2 regions of the Pseudonocardia sp. HH130629-09 genome follow, and region 1 is predicted to be linked to the other one. Evidence: riboswitches for the same ligand, from Rfam matches in the RefSeq annotation. Region 1 holds a riboswitch; the other holds the start of a gene.

Evidence for each region. Region 1 has a riboswitch for cobalamin ahead of XF36_RS00015 (ribonucleoside-diphosphate reductase subunit alpha). Riboswitches for the same ligand answer to the same signal wherever they lie in the genome.
Region 2: linked by a shared signal. The riboswitch ahead of metE (5-methyltetrahydropteroyltriglutamate--homocysteine S-methyltransferase) and the one ahead of XF36_RS00015 (ribonucleoside-diphosphate reductase subunit alpha) in region 1 are both predicted to bind cobalamin.

Annotation. Positions count from the first base shown of each region.
Region 1 is NZ_CP011868.1:2,657-9,814, reverse strand. It holds gene XF36_RS00040 (ABC transporter permease) at 1-664, shown strand, start outside; gene XF36_RS00035 (ABC transporter permease subunit) at 661-1,467, shown strand; gene XF36_RS00030 (ABC transporter ATP-binding protein) at 1,464-2,924, shown strand; gene XF36_RS00025 (hypothetical protein) at 3,027-3,413, shown strand; gene XF36_RS00020 (class I SAM-dependent methyltransferase) at 3,417-4,163, opposite strand; cobalamin riboswitch at 4,333-4,535, shown strand; partial or broken gene XF36_RS00015 (ribonucleoside-diphosphate reductase subunit alpha) at 4,667-7,158, shown strand, end outside.
Region 2 is NZ_CP011868.1:919,555-926,712, forward strand. It holds gene mobF (MobF family relaxase) at 1-2,585, shown strand, start outside; gene XF36_RS31275 (hypothetical protein) at 2,592-3,038, opposite strand; gene XF36_RS04380 (hypothetical protein) at 3,116-3,442, opposite strand; gene XF36_RS04385 (hypothetical protein) at 3,762-4,295, shown strand; gene XF36_RS04390 (hypothetical protein) at 4,360-4,632, shown strand; cobalamin riboswitch at 4,875-5,091, shown strand; gene metE (5-methyltetrahydropteroyltriglutamate--homocysteine S-methyltransferase) at 5,218-7,158, shown strand, end outside.

The DNA of each region.
Region 1 (7,158 bases):
CGCCGGCCGGCTGGGCGGCACGCTGCTGCTCGGCGGGCTCTCGATCGCGATCGCCGTACCGCTGGCCGTCGCCGTCGGGGCGACCGCGGGCCGCCGCCCGGGCGGGCCCGCCGACCGGATCTCGACGGCGGTGGTCTCCGCGCTGCAGGCCGCGCCGCAGTTCGCCGTCGGGCTGCTGCTGGTGGGGCTGCTGTCGCTGCAGCTCGGCTGGTTCCCGGCGACGGCCGGCGGCGGCTCGCTGCTCACCCCGCAGGTGCTGGTGCTGCCGGTGGCGGTGCTGGTGGCCGCGCAGCTGGGCTGGCTGTCGCGGCAGGTGCGCCAGGGCGTGCTGCAGGCCGACCGCGCGCCGCACGTGACCCACCTGCGCCGCCTCGGGCTGCCCGAGCGCGTCGTGCTGTTGCGGCATGTGCTGCCGGGGGGCGTCGCGCCCTCGGTGCAGCAGCTCGCCCGCGTCGTCGAGGGGACGCTCGGCGGTGTCGTCGTGGTGGAGTCGCTGTTCGCACTGCCCGGGATGGGCGCCGGGCTGGTCGACGCCGTGCAGAACCGGGACCTGCCGCTGGTCCAGGGCTACGTGCTGGTCGCCGCCGTCGTCACGATCGCGGTGAACCTCGCCGCCGACGTGGCCGCCGCCCGGCTCACCCCCGTTCGCGGGGAGGGCCGGTGACCAGCTCCCCCGTGACCACCACCGTCGCCGCCGTGCTCGTCGGGGTGCCGCTGACCTGCGCCGTCGTCGGGCCACTTCTCGCGCCGCTGCTGCCGGTACCCGCGGGCAGCGGGGCCCTGCAGCCCGCCGGGCCCGGGCACCCGCTCGGCACCGACGCGCTCGGCCGCGACGTCCTGCAGCTCGCCCTGACCGGTGGGACGACCGTCGTCGCGCTGACGGTGGGCGCGCTGCTGGTGTCCTACGTCGTGGCGGTCCCGGTCGGGCTGGTGCTGGCCGCGACGACCCGCCGGACGACCGCGTACCTCACCCAGCGGGCGCTGGACGTGCTACTGGTGCTGCCGTCGCTGCTGGTGCTGCTCGTGCTCGCCGGGACCGGGCGGCGCGGGGTCGGCTGGCTCGTCGCGGGGACGGCGGTGCTGCAGCTCCCGGCGATCGTGCGGATCGTGCGGAGCGCGGCCGGCGCACCGTCGCGGCGGGTCGCGCTGGAGACGATGGCGCAGAGCGGGGAGCCGTGGTGGCGCATCCACGTCGTCGAGACGGGCCGGTTCGTGGCGGGCCCGGTGCTCGTGGACGCCGGCACTCGCGGCGTCATGGTGCTGACCCTGCTGGCGAGCGCGAGCTTCCTCGGGGTGGGGCTCCCGCCGGACACCGTGGACTGGGCGGTGGTGATCGAACAGAACTCGTCGTCGCTGTTCCTGGCGCCGGCCGCACTGCTCGTGCCCGCCGGGCTGCTGGTCGCGCTGGCCGCCGGGGCGAACCTGCTGGTCGACCGGCTCGCCGACCGGACGGGAGCGGTGGTGTGAGCGGCGGGGACGCGCCGGTGCTCGAGGTCCGCGGGCTGGGCGCCACCACCGCCGACGGGGCCGTGCTGCTCGACGGCGTGGACCTGGCGCTGGACGCGGGCCGGGTGCTCGCGGTGGTCGGACCGTCCGGGGCGGGGAAGTCGACGCTCGGCCTGGCCCTGCTGGGCGAGGCCGCCACCGGGGTGCGCCCCACGGGCTCGGTGCGCGTTGCGGGCACCGAGCTCGTCGGGCCGGATCCGCGGGCCGTCCGGGCGGCGCGGGCCGGGCGGGTCGGGCACCTGCCGCAGCACCCGGGGATCGTGCTGGACCCGGTGCGCCGGGCCGGCCCGGTCCTCGACGAGCTCGCCGCGACCGTGCACGGCCGTGGCCGGGCCGCCCGCGACGCGCGGGCCGCCGCCGTCCGGCACGCGCTGGACCGGGCCGGGCTCGGCGACGAGCCGCAGCTCGCGACGCGGTTCCCGCACCAGCTCTCCGGTGGGCAGCAGCAGCGGATGGCGCTGGCCCTGACCCTGGTCACCGCGCCGGCCGTGATCGTGCTGGACGAGCCGACGACCGGCCTCGACCCGGCCACGACCCGCGCGGTGGTCGACCGGCTCGCGACGCTCGCCGCCGGGGGTACGGCGCTGGTGCTGCTGACCCACGACCTCGACTCCGTGCGCCGCCTCGACGACGCACTCGGCGACCGCGCGCCGGTCGGGTTCGTGGCCCTCGACCGCGGCCGGGTCACCGCCCGCGGGGACGCGGCCGACCTCCCCGCGACGGCGGCGGGGCCGGACACGCGCGGGGACGCCGAGGGGGCACCGGCCCGTCTCGCGGTGCGCGGACTGGGCGTGCGGACCGCGGGCGGGGTCGACCTGCTGACCGGGGTGGACCTGGACGTCGCCGCGGGTGAGCTCGTCGCCGTCGTCGGGCCGTCCGGGGCGGGCAAGACGACGCTCGGGCGCGCGCTGGCCGGGCTGGTGCCGTCCGCGGGCACGGTGCGGGTCGACGGCGCCGGCACCCGGCGTCCGGTGCAGTACGTCCACCAGGACTGCCGGTCGGCGTTCCTCGACCACCGCCCGGTGCTGGACCAGGTCGCGCGGCCGGGGGTGCTGCTGCACGGCCGGTCCCGCGCCGGCGCGCACGCCGACGCCGCCGCCCTGCTGGCACGGCTCGGGGTGGCCCGGGACGTCGCGGCGCGGCGGCCGGGCGGGCTGTCGGGCGGGCAGCTGCAGCGGGCGTCGGTGGCGCGGGCGCTGCTGGCGCGGCCCGCCGTGCTGGTCGCCGACGAGGCGACCTCGGCGCTCGACGCCGAGCACCGCGCGCTGGTGCTGGCCGAGCTGCGCCGGGCGTGCGGCGACGGGCTCGCCGTCGTGCTCGTGAGCCACGATCCGGTGGCGGTGTCCGCGGCGGACCGGGTGGTGACCGTCGCCGACGGCCGGGTCCTCCCGACACCCGATCCGGTCGCGACGGGGTGAGCGACGCGGGGAGGCGGTACGACCGAACGCCGGGTACCTCGTCGTCGCCGCGGACATCCCCGACACCTGAACAGTCCGTCAGTCGTGACGTAGGGTCGGGCCATGTCCGCGCTCCCCGCCGTCACCGTCTGCCGGGGCTGCTGCTGCGGCTCCGGCCGCAAGCACCCGGACCTCGAACGCGCCCACCACGACGCACTGCTCGACCGGCTCGCCGGCGGCGCGGCGGGGCACGCCCGGTTCCGGACGAGCGAGTGCCTGGGCCCGTGCGCGGACTCCGACGTCGTGGTGGTGGCGCCGGCACCGGGCGCCCGCCGCGCCGGGGCGCGGCCGGTATGGCTGCGCGCCGTGCTCGACGCGACGGCCACCGACGCCGTCGCCGCATGGGTCCGCGCGGGCGGGCCGGGTGCTGCACCGCGGCCACCGGCCCTCGACCCGCACGTGTTCGTCCCCGGGCTGCGCGCCTCCGAGGAGGGCCGCGCGGCCGGTTGAGCGTCAGCGGATCGCGACCAGCGTCCGCCGGTCGAACACCTGGGTCAGGGTCGCCACCTCGACGAACCCGGCGCCCCGCAGCGCGTCCTCCCAGGCCCGCAGCGACGAGCCACCGGTGGGCCGGTCCGCGAAGCGCCGCGCGCGCTCGGCGAACAGCCCGTCCAGCCCGGGCTCGTCCGCCAGGGCGTCCCACCAGGTGCGGAAGTCCTCGCCGGTCACCAGGCCGCGGTCGGTCCGTTCGTGCCGCAGCTCCAGGGTGAGCGCGGCGAGCCGGGGTGCGGCCGGATCGGCGAGCAGGGTGTCGACGTCGACGAACACCCCGCCGGGGCGCAGCACCGAGGCGAGCCGGGCCGCGAGGTCGGGCAGCGCGGTCTCCGGCAGCCAGTGCAGCGCCGTCGCCGACACGGCCGCGTCGAACGGCCCGCCGACGGCCGCGACCCACCCCGGACCCGACAGGTCGGCGTCGACCCAGTGGACGCGCTCACCGGTGGTCCGCCGGGCCAGCTCCAGCATGACCGGGTCGACGTCGACGCCGACCACCTCGGCCCCGCTCCAGCGCGCCGCCGCGCGGGCCGCGAACGACCCGGGCCCGCAGGCCAGGTCGAGCACCCGTCCGGGCGTGCCGGCGAGCCGGGCCACGACGTCGAGCGCCAGCGCGAACAGCTCCTCGCGGTCGGGGACGTAGCGCTCCTGCTGGGCGTCCCACCGGCGCAGCCAGTGCGCGGCGTCGAGGTCGGCTCCGAAGGTCATCGCACTCTCCTGCACATCTATGGCAACAGTATGGCCGACGGTATCGGGGTGGCCCGGTGGGCGGAAGGGACCGCCGGGCCGGTGACCCGGCGATGTTCACCGTGCGTGACCCGGCGAGCGCCGAATCCGGAACCGATAGGGGGCTCGCGTGCACTGAAGCACCAGATGTAGTGTCCGGAGCGCTGGTGGTTCACCGGCCCGCACGGGCCGGTGAGGCAAGAGGGAACCCGGTGGGAATCCGGGACTGCCCCGCAGCGGTGAACGGGAACGACCGCCGTCAACAGCACTGGGAGTGATCCCGGGAAGCGACAGCCAGTAGGTGTGAGCAGTGCGCCCGTGAGTCCGAAGACCTGCCACCGGTGCGCGTACCGACCGGTGCGCGCTGCTCCGGGGCCTCGTGGGACGGCGCCAGGGTGCGGTGGGCCGCCGACGACACGCCGACCCGCCGCCTCCTCGCACCGCGCCCGCCCCGGAGGCGACGGCGACTCGCGAGGAGAGAGCCCGTGACGGCTTCCACCGCTGCACCGGCAACAGCACCCCCGACCCTGCGCGTCATCCGGCGCGACGGCTCCGAGACCGGGTTCGACGCCACGAAGATCTCGGTGGCGACGACCAAGGCGTTCCTGGCGGTCGAGGGGGACTCGGGCGCGACGTCATCGCGGCTGCACCACCTCGTGGCCGGGCTGACCGACCAGGTCGTCGCGGCGCTGACCCGGCACCCGGCGCACGCCGTGCACGTCGAGCAGATCCAGGACCAGGTCGAGCTCGCCCTGATGCGCGGCGGCCACCACAAGGTCGCCCGTTCCTACGTGCTCTACCGCGAGCAGCAGGCACGGGCCCGGGAACGCGACGGCGGGGACCGCGCGTCGGACGCACCGGTCGTGCACGTCACCGGGCCCGACGGCAGCCGGACCCCGCTGGACCGTGACCGGGTCGCCGCGGTGCTCGGCGAGGCGTGCGACGGCATCGCCGACGTCGCGCCGGAGCCGGTGCTCGCCGAGCTGGACCGCACCGTCTACGACGGCATCACCGCCGACGAGCTGGCCCAGGCCCTGGTCCTGGCCGCCCGCACCCTGGTGGAGCGCGAGCCCGCGTACTCCCTGGTGGCGTCCCGGCTGCTGCTGGACCGGCTCCGCGCCGAAGCCGTCTCGCGCCTGGCGGGCACCCGGGAGACCCCGGACCACGCGACGATGACCGAGCGGTACGCGCCCTACACGAAGGACTACCTGCGCCACGCCATCGCGATCGGCCTGGTCGACCCCGAGCTCGCGACCTTCGACCTGGACCGGGTCACCGCCGCCATCCGCCCGGACCGTGACCTGCAGATCGGCTTCCTCGGCATGCAGACCCTCTACGACCGCTACTTCCTGCACGAGCGCGGCGTGCGCTTCGAGCTGCCGCAGGCGTTCTTCCTGCGGGTCGCGATGGGACTGGCGGTGCGCGAGATCGACCGCGAGGCCCGGGCGATCGAGTTCTACGAGGTCCTGTCGAGCTTCGACTTCATGGCCTCGACCCCGACGCTGTTCAACTCCGGCACCACCCGGCCGCAGCTGTCGTCGTGCTTCCTCACCACCGTCGACGACGACCTGGAGTCGATCTTCGGCGGCTACCGGAACAACGCGCTGCTGGCCAAGTACTCCGGCGGGCTCGGCAACGACTGGACCCCGGTCCGCGGCCTCGGCGCGCACATCCGCGGCACCAACGGCGTCTCCCAGGGGGTGGTGCCGTTCCTCAAGATCGCCGGGGACACGGCCGTCGCGGTGAACCAGGGCGGCAAGCGCAAGGGCGCGGCGTGTGCCTATCTGGAGACCTGGCACGTCGACATCGAGGAGTTCCTCGACCTGCGCAAGAACACCGGCGACGACCGTCGCCGGACCCACGACATGAACACCGCGAACTGGGTGCCCGACGAGTTCCTGCGCCGCGTGCAGGCCGACGCCGAGTGGACCCTGTTCTCCCCGGACGAGGTGCCCGACCTGCACGACCTCTACGGCACCGCGTTCGCGCAGCGGTACCGCGAGTACGAGGCGGCCGCGGCACGCGGCGAGATCCGGGTGCACCGCACGGTGCGCGCGGTCGAGCTGTGGCGGCGGATGCTGACCATGCTGTTCGAGACCGGGCACCCGTGGATCACGTTCAAGGACCCGTGCAACCTGCGCAGCCCGCAGCAGCACGCGGGGGTGGTGCACTCGTCGAACCTGTGCACCGAGATCACCCTCAACACCCGCGCCGGCGACGAGGGCGAGGTCGCTGTCTGCAACCTCGGCTCGGTGAACCTCGCCGCGCACGTCACGCGCGACGGGCTCGACGCGGACAAGCTCCGCCGCACGGTGACGACCGCGGTGCGGATGCTCGACAACGTCGTGGACATCAACTTCTACACGATCCCCGAGGCCCGCCGGTCCAACCTGCGCCACCGCCCGGTCGGCCTGGGCATGATGGGCTTCTCCGACGCGCTGTTCGTCCAGCGCATCGCCCCCGCGAGCGGCGCGGCCGTCGAGTTCGCCGACACCTCGGCCGAGCTCCTGAGCTTCCACGCGATCACCGCGTCGTCGGACCTGGCGGCCGAGCGCGGCCGCTACGCCAGCTTCGACGGGTCGCTGTGGAGCCGCGGGATCCTGCCGCTGGACTCGCTCGACCTGCTGGCCGCGGCCCGCGGCGAGGGCGAGCTCGATATCGACCGGTCGTCCACGCTGGACTGGGACACGCTGCGGGAGAAGGTCCGCACCCAGGGGATGCGCAACTCCAACGTGCTCGCGATCGCCCCGACGGCGACGATCTCGAACATCTGCGGGGTCGGGCAGTCGATCGAGCCGATCCACCTCAACCTGTACGTGAAGTCCAACATGTCCGGCGACTTCACCGTGATCAACCCGCACCTGGTCCGCGACCTCAAGGAGCGCGGGCTGTGGGACGAGGTGATGGTCGCCGACCTGAAGTACTTCGACGGGTCGCTGGCCGAGATCGACCGGGTCCCCGCCGACCTGAAGGAGCT
Region 2 (7,158 bases), 920 kb from region 1:
CGCGCAACGTCGCCCGCTGGCTCGCCACCCAGGACCGGCTCACCGCCGGCGCGGCGGAACGTCGCATTCAGGACGGCGACGAGGCGTGGCAGCTGCGCAGCGGCGACCTGGTTGTCGTCGACGAGTCCGCCATGACCGACACGGCCGCGCTTGCCGCGATCCACCGGCACACCGAGCGGGCCGGGGCGAAGCTGCTGCTCGTCGGAGACCACCGCCAGCTCGCCGCAGTCGGCGCGGGCGGCGGCATGGACCTGCTTGCCACCGCCGGCTCACGCTACGAGCTCACCGACGCCCGCCGCTTCAACCACGCGTGGGAGCGCGACGCCAGCCTGCGTCTACGCGCCGGGGACGAGTCCGTGCTGCGCGAGTACTTCGAGCAGGGCCGCGTCCTCGACGCCGGCACCCGCGACCAGGCCGGCGACTCCGCGGTCAAGGCGTGGATCGGGGACACCCTCGACGGGCGCCGGTCGCTGCTGCTGGTCGACACCAACGAGCAGGCCGCCGACCTGTCCGCCCAGATCCGCGCCGAGCTCGTCCGACTCGGGCGAGTCGACGAACACGGTGTGCTGCTCGGGCTGCAGGGCACCTACGCCGGAGTCGGCGACCTGGTCCAGGCCCGCGACAACGCCTGGCACCTTGACGGCTTCGAGGGCAACCGGCGCGCCCCGCTCAACCGCGACAACTTCCGCGTCACCGCCGTGCGTGACGACGGAGCGATGGAGGTCACCACCGACCTCACCGGCAGCGACCCCGACGGAGGCGAGCGCCTGCTGCTGCCCGCGTCCTACGTCGCCGAGCACATGGCCCTCGGGTACGCCGGAACCATCTACACCGCCCAGGGCGCCACAGTGGACACCACCCACTGCGTCGTCACGACGACCACCAGCCCGAACGCTCTCTACGTCGGCATGTCACGTGGCCGGGACGCCAACACCGCCCACGTCACCACCCGTACCGGACCCGACGATGCCGCCGACGGAAACCCGACCGAGCACTCGCTGCACCGCGACCCCGTCGCCGTCCTCGCCACCGTCCTGGACAACACCGACCCGATCGAGCATCGATCCGCGCTCGCCCAGGCCACCGAAGCCGCCGCCCACGCAGCCAGCACCCGCACCGCCACGGAACTGCTCGTCGACGCCGCCCAGCTCGCCGCGACCGAACGCACCGCCAACGCTCTCGATCGGCTCACCGCCGACGGCACCCTCGCCACCGACCAACGAGCACGGATCGCTGCCGAGGACGGCGCCGCCGCGCTGACCCGCGTCCTGCGACGCGCCGAGCTCGCCGGCCACGACCCCGACGCCGTGCTCCGCGAGGCCGTCGAATCCGGCCCACTGGAGGGGGCGCGTCAACTCACCAACGTCATCTACTCCCGCGTGGCCGATGCGCATCGCTTCGACCCAGCGGGCGAGAGCTGGGCCGACTGGGTCCCCCGAACAGACAACCCCGAATGGTCCCGATATCTCGACTCCCTCGCCGACGCCGCGGACTCCCGGGCCCGGGAGCTCGGCGAGGCAGCGGTCGCCGAACAGCCGAGCTGGGCGGTCGACGCGTTCGGACCGGCCCCCGACGATCCGCAGGCTCTCGAAGAATGGAAGTCCGAGGTCGGCCGGATCTGCGCCTACCGCGAGGCCCGCGGGCACGACGACGGCCACGACGCACTCGGGCCGGCACCGAAGCCCGGACAGGTCGAGGAGTATGCCGCCTACCGCGCCGCGTGGCGGTCCCTCGGCCGGCCGGAGATAGACCGCGAGCACCTGGAGCTGTCGAACGGCCAGCTCCGGATGCGCGTCCGCGCCTGGCAGCGCGAGGAAGCAGCTGCGCCTCGCTACGTCGCGAACGAACTCGCCGGAACCCGACAGGCCGCCGCGCACCACCGCCAGACCGCCGCGCTCCGGCGTACCGAGGCCGACGCCTCTACCGAGCCGGCCGAGCGCCAGCGGCTCGCCTTCGAGGCAACCCAGGCGGCCGCCCTCGCCGACACACTCGACACGCGAGCCGTCGACCTGCAGGAGGTCGACGACGCCCGCGCCCGCTGGCTGGCGCACACCGCCGAGACCCGCAGCCAGGCCGAGCTCTCCCGCGCGGAGCTCTCGGCCCGGGACGCCGACGAGGATCCCGACGAGCGCGTCACCGCCGCCGAGTGGAAGGCAGCGCACGACGCCGACGTCATCGACGACGAGAGGCACCGAGAGGTCACCGACGCCGATGTCGATCCCCGCCAGGCCGGGAACGATGAGGGCCGCCACGAGGACATCGACCTCAGAGAGGACGATGACCACGCGGCTGACTCGCGGCGACCCGACCTCCGTGACGAAGCGACACGGGAGCCGGCGCCGCTGGTGGACGAGGACGCCGTCCGGGTCCCTGACGCGGACGCGACCGCCCACAGCCTCGACCACGCGGGGCGGGTACTCGACGAGATCAGCTACCGCGAGTCGGCTGACGAGCTCGAAGACGCCGACCGCCGCGGCGAGGAGCTCGCCCGATGGCACTCCGACGACCGGATCGCGGACGCCGCCGTCAGCTCCGACGAGCTCGTGGACGCCTACGACGGCCCTGGCGACGTCGGTGATCTGTGAGTGCGCCTACCTGTTCGCGGGCGGGTTCCACGCAGTAGGGCGACCATCCCCGTCGAAAGGGGGTGGCCCGTCGTGCCGCCACGCCCAGCGCAGTGTCGCCCGTATGCCTTCGCACCAGCCGGGCTGGCTCGTGAGCAGCTCCGGCCGGCGTTCGGGCAGCCGTTCCGCGGCGAGGTACTCGCGCTCGATCAGTTCCTCGAATGCGAACTGGCGGGTCCCGGTCGCCGGTGTGCGCGGAGGGCGCGGAGGCCCCCACGGCGGCGTGTACATCGCGCGGGCCAGCCACTGACACGTCGCGGCCACTCCGCCCGCGTACCAGTCCGGGCCCTTGACCTCCGAGCCTGCGGCGTTGAGCCGCGCCGCCGTTGCCCAGACCGATGCGAAGTCCGCGCGCGGCACCCGCAGATTCCCTCGGGGAATCTGCTCGACCTGCTCAACGGTCGCCGCCGTCATGGCAGAAGAGTGACACGCCGGACCGACAGATCACCACTGAACGATCCGGGTCGAGTTCCCTTCCTGTCGATGGACGCCTATCTCATCGGCGGCAACGTGCGAGGAGCGAGCGCCGCTGCTGGAACCGCGACACCCTCCTGTCGAACGACCTGTGCACCGTCGATCGACGGGATGACGAAGTCGCACAACCCGAGCCAGCGGCCGTCGATGGAACGGACCCAGCCGCGCAGCGTGCCGGGAACGCGTCCGGTCAGATGCAGACTGTGATGCATCCGTTCACGGATCGACCCGGCCGGAACCGCCGCGACCTCGTCGCGAGCCGGGCCGTAGAGCATGTCGAAGTCGACCCAGATCGGCTTTTCCAGCGGAGGGGGCGGCGGCCGGAACTGGCCCATCTCGCTCATCAAAGGCTCCCCATGACATGCGCGTGCGGATGCGAGCCCGGGGGAGCGGGATCAGCGATCGACCGTAGGCGCTCACGGCCGCGCGGCCAAGTGATCGGGAGGAACGCCTGCGGCGTGGCCTGACGGCCCGGTGGCTTGCCACGGCCGGTCTCCCGATCAAGGGCGCTTCGCGTCGCTACGCGACAGGCCTTCGGCCTGCCCGTGGACCGCGAGCCTCGCCGGCCGTGCCGGGTCGCCCTGACGGGCAGCGGGGTACAGCGCCCCGCCACCCGCAAGGGGTTCCCGGGCCGACAGGCCCGACGATCATCGGGAGGCCACCATGACCGGCCGACAGAACACCGCCCAGCAGGCTCGGATCGCGGTCGAGCAGGACCTCGAGGAGCGCCGCGGCGGTGCCGCGCAGGTGATGGGGTTCTCGGTGCGGGTCGCCGGTCGGGTGCCGGTCCGGCTGGACCTGCGCAACTCCGGCACCACGGAACGCCAGCTGGGTCTCTCGCTCGGGATGGTGCTGGTGTATCTGCGCACCCACTACACCGCGCGGCTGGTCGAGCAGGCGTGGACCGAGGCGGCGCCGCTGGCGCGGTCGCTGACCCCGTTCCTGGCCGGGCGCCGTCGTGGGGTGATGGCGACCGGACCGTGGTCGGTCGCGGCGATGGTGCAGCTCGGCGGCGCGCCGAAAGTGATCGCGTCGCTGAACGAGACCCGTCCGGGTGCGGAGTTGCCGACGATGCTTCGGATGCAGCTCGGCCCGATTACTTGGGACCTGTGCGACGCGACGGCGTACACGGCGATGCTCAACGGGTGGCGGTCGGCGGCGAATCTGTTGGCTGTGGACAGTCCGGACCTGGAGTGACCGTTTGTGGATGGATCGGCCCGGCCGCTGGGGCGGCCGGGCCGATCCGCGCGATGCTCGGGGTATGGAGTGGCGGGTGGGCGTGTTGCGGCCGGGTGTGGAGAACGTGGACTGGACGGCCGGCGGTGACGCGCCGTCGGGGACGACGGCGCGTACGCAGGCGATTGATGCGTTGACGGCGCTGGTCGAGCTTGAGGGGATCCGGCAGGAGTACCGGATGCACGTCGGCGACGTCCCGGTGATGGTCTGGCCGGGAATGCATCCGGACGGCCGGCTCGATGTATCCGGGCTCGACGCTGCGGTCCCGGACGACCGTGACGCCCCGGCAGGTTGGTGACCGTTGCTCGGGATCAAGGCGAAATGGCCACATTGCGATAGAAGGCTGTACGCACGATTTGAGGTGGCAACCTGCACATCCCGGAGGTGACCGGCGCCTGACGCCGACCTGCACCTTCGCCGAGCCTCGAACGGTCGGAGCGGGCCACGTTCACGACGACCTTCAGCTTGGCCGTCCGGTCGATCGCCTGAACGACTGTTCATGCTCGCAGTCCGATGCTGCAGTCTGGGCTGGTTCGATCTAGGCTCGATGATGCCGACGGTCCGCCCGCGGCCCGGTGACGGGGAGCGGGCGGGGCAAGAGGGAACCCGGTGCGAGTCCGGGACTGCCCCGCAGCGGTGAGTGGGAACGACCGCCGTCACGAGAGCACTGGGAGCACCCGCTCCTGGGAAGCGACGGCCAGTAGGTACGAGATCGGCGTCCACGAGTCCGAAGACCTGCCGACGGTGCGTGCGCCGTCCGGTGTGCGCGGATCCGTGGCCCCGAGGGAGGGTCGAGCGGACGCACGGGCACCCGTCTGCTCGGACGCCGTCGCACCTCCTCGCGCACCCTGCGGATCCTCCACCGCTCGCGAGGAGAAGAGCTGTGACGAGTTCGACCACCACTGTGCTGGGCTATCCGCGGATCGGTCCGCGCCGGGAGCTCAAGCGTGCGACCGAGGCGTTCTGGGCCGGTCGCAGCGACGAGGCGGCGCTGCGGGACACGGCCGCCCGGATTCGCCGGGACACCTGGGGGGAGTTGGACGGTGCCGGTCTCGGCTCGGTACCGGGCAACACGTTCTCCTACTACGACCACGTCCTGGACACCGCGCTGGCCGTGGACGCCGTGCCGGAGCGGTTCGCCGGCATCGAGGACCCGATCCGGCGGATGTTCGCGATGGCCCGCGGCGTCGAGGGTGCCCCGGCGTGCGAGATGACGAAGTGGTTCGACACGAACTACCACTACCTCGTCCCCGAGCTCGGCCCGGACACCGCGCTGGCCCCCCGCAGCACAAAGGTCATCGAAGACTTCCGCGAGGCGCAGCGCCAGGGCGTGACGACCCGCCCTGTGCTGGTCGGTCCGGTGACGCTGCTGCTGCTGTCCAAGGCGGCGGACGGCGCGCCGGAGGGGTTCACTCCGCTGGACCTGCTGGGTCCGCTCGTCGAGGTCTACGCGGACCTGCTGCTCGAGCTCGCCGAGGCCGGCGCCGGATGGGTCCAGCTCGACGAGCCGGCGTTCGCCGCCGACCGCTCGAATGCCGAGGTCGACGCACTGCGGACCGCCTACGACCGCCTGGCCGCCCTGAAGCGCCGTCCGCGGATCCTCGTCGCGAGCTACTTCGGACGGCTCGGTGGCGCGCTGCCGGTGCTCGCGCGCACGGGGGTCGACGGCATCGCGCTGGACCTGGTTGCCGGCGCCGCGGATCTCGACGGCATCGAGAAGGTCGAGGGCCTGGACCGCAAGCTCGTCCTCGCCGGCGTCGTGGACGGACGCAACGTCTGGCGCACGGACCTCGACGCCGCGCTGGCGAAAGCACAGCGCCTGACCGGCGTCGCGGGCCGGGTGGGGGTCTCGACGTCCTGCTCGCTGCTGCACGTGCCCTACGACCTGGCCGTCGAGACGGCGCTGCCCTCCGAGGTGACCGACCGGCTGGCGTTCGCGCGCCAGAAGGTCGACGAGGTCGTGCTGATCGGTCGGGCGCTGGCGGACGGCCGCGAGTCGGTCGCCGCGGAGTTCGACGCCGCGGCCGCACTCCGGGAACGGGTGCGGGAGACCTCCGGCCGTGACGACGCGGTGCGCGCGCGGCTGGGCGAGCTCGGGTCCGACCACTACCGGCGCGGAGCCGCCGACGTGCGCGCGAAGGAACAGCGCGACGCTCTCGGCCTGCCGGAGGTCCCGACCACGACGATCGGCTCGTTCCCGCAGACCGCGGAGATCCGGAAGGACCGCGCGGCTCACCGCTCGGGGGAGATCGACGACGCCGAGTACGAGGCGCGTATGCGCGCCGAGATCACGCGTGTGATCGAGCTCCAGGAGAGCATCGGCCTGGACGTGCTCGTGCACGGCGAGCCGGAGCGCAACGACATGGTGCAGTACTTCGCGGAGAACCTGGACGGCTTCGCGACGACGGAGCTGGGCTGGGTGCAGTCCTACGGCTCGCGTTGCGTGCGCCCGCCGATCCTGTACGCCGACGTCTCGCGGCCGCGTCCGATCACGGTCGAGTGGGCGCGGTACGCGCAGTCGCTGTCGTCGAAGCCGGTCAAGGGCATGCTGACCGGGCCGGTGACGATCCTGGCCTGGTCGTTCGTGCGCGACGACCAGCCGATCGACGCCACGGCGCGCCAGGTTGGGCTCGCGCTGCGCGACGAGGTCACCGACCTCGAGGCGGCCGGGATCCGCATCGTCCAGGTCGACGAGCCGGCGCTGCGCGAGCTGCTCCCGCTGCGGGAGGCCGACCGGCAGGAGTACCTGGACTGGGCGGTGGACTCGTTCCGCATGTCGACCGGGGGCGTGCAGGACTCGACCCAGATCCACACGCACCTGTGC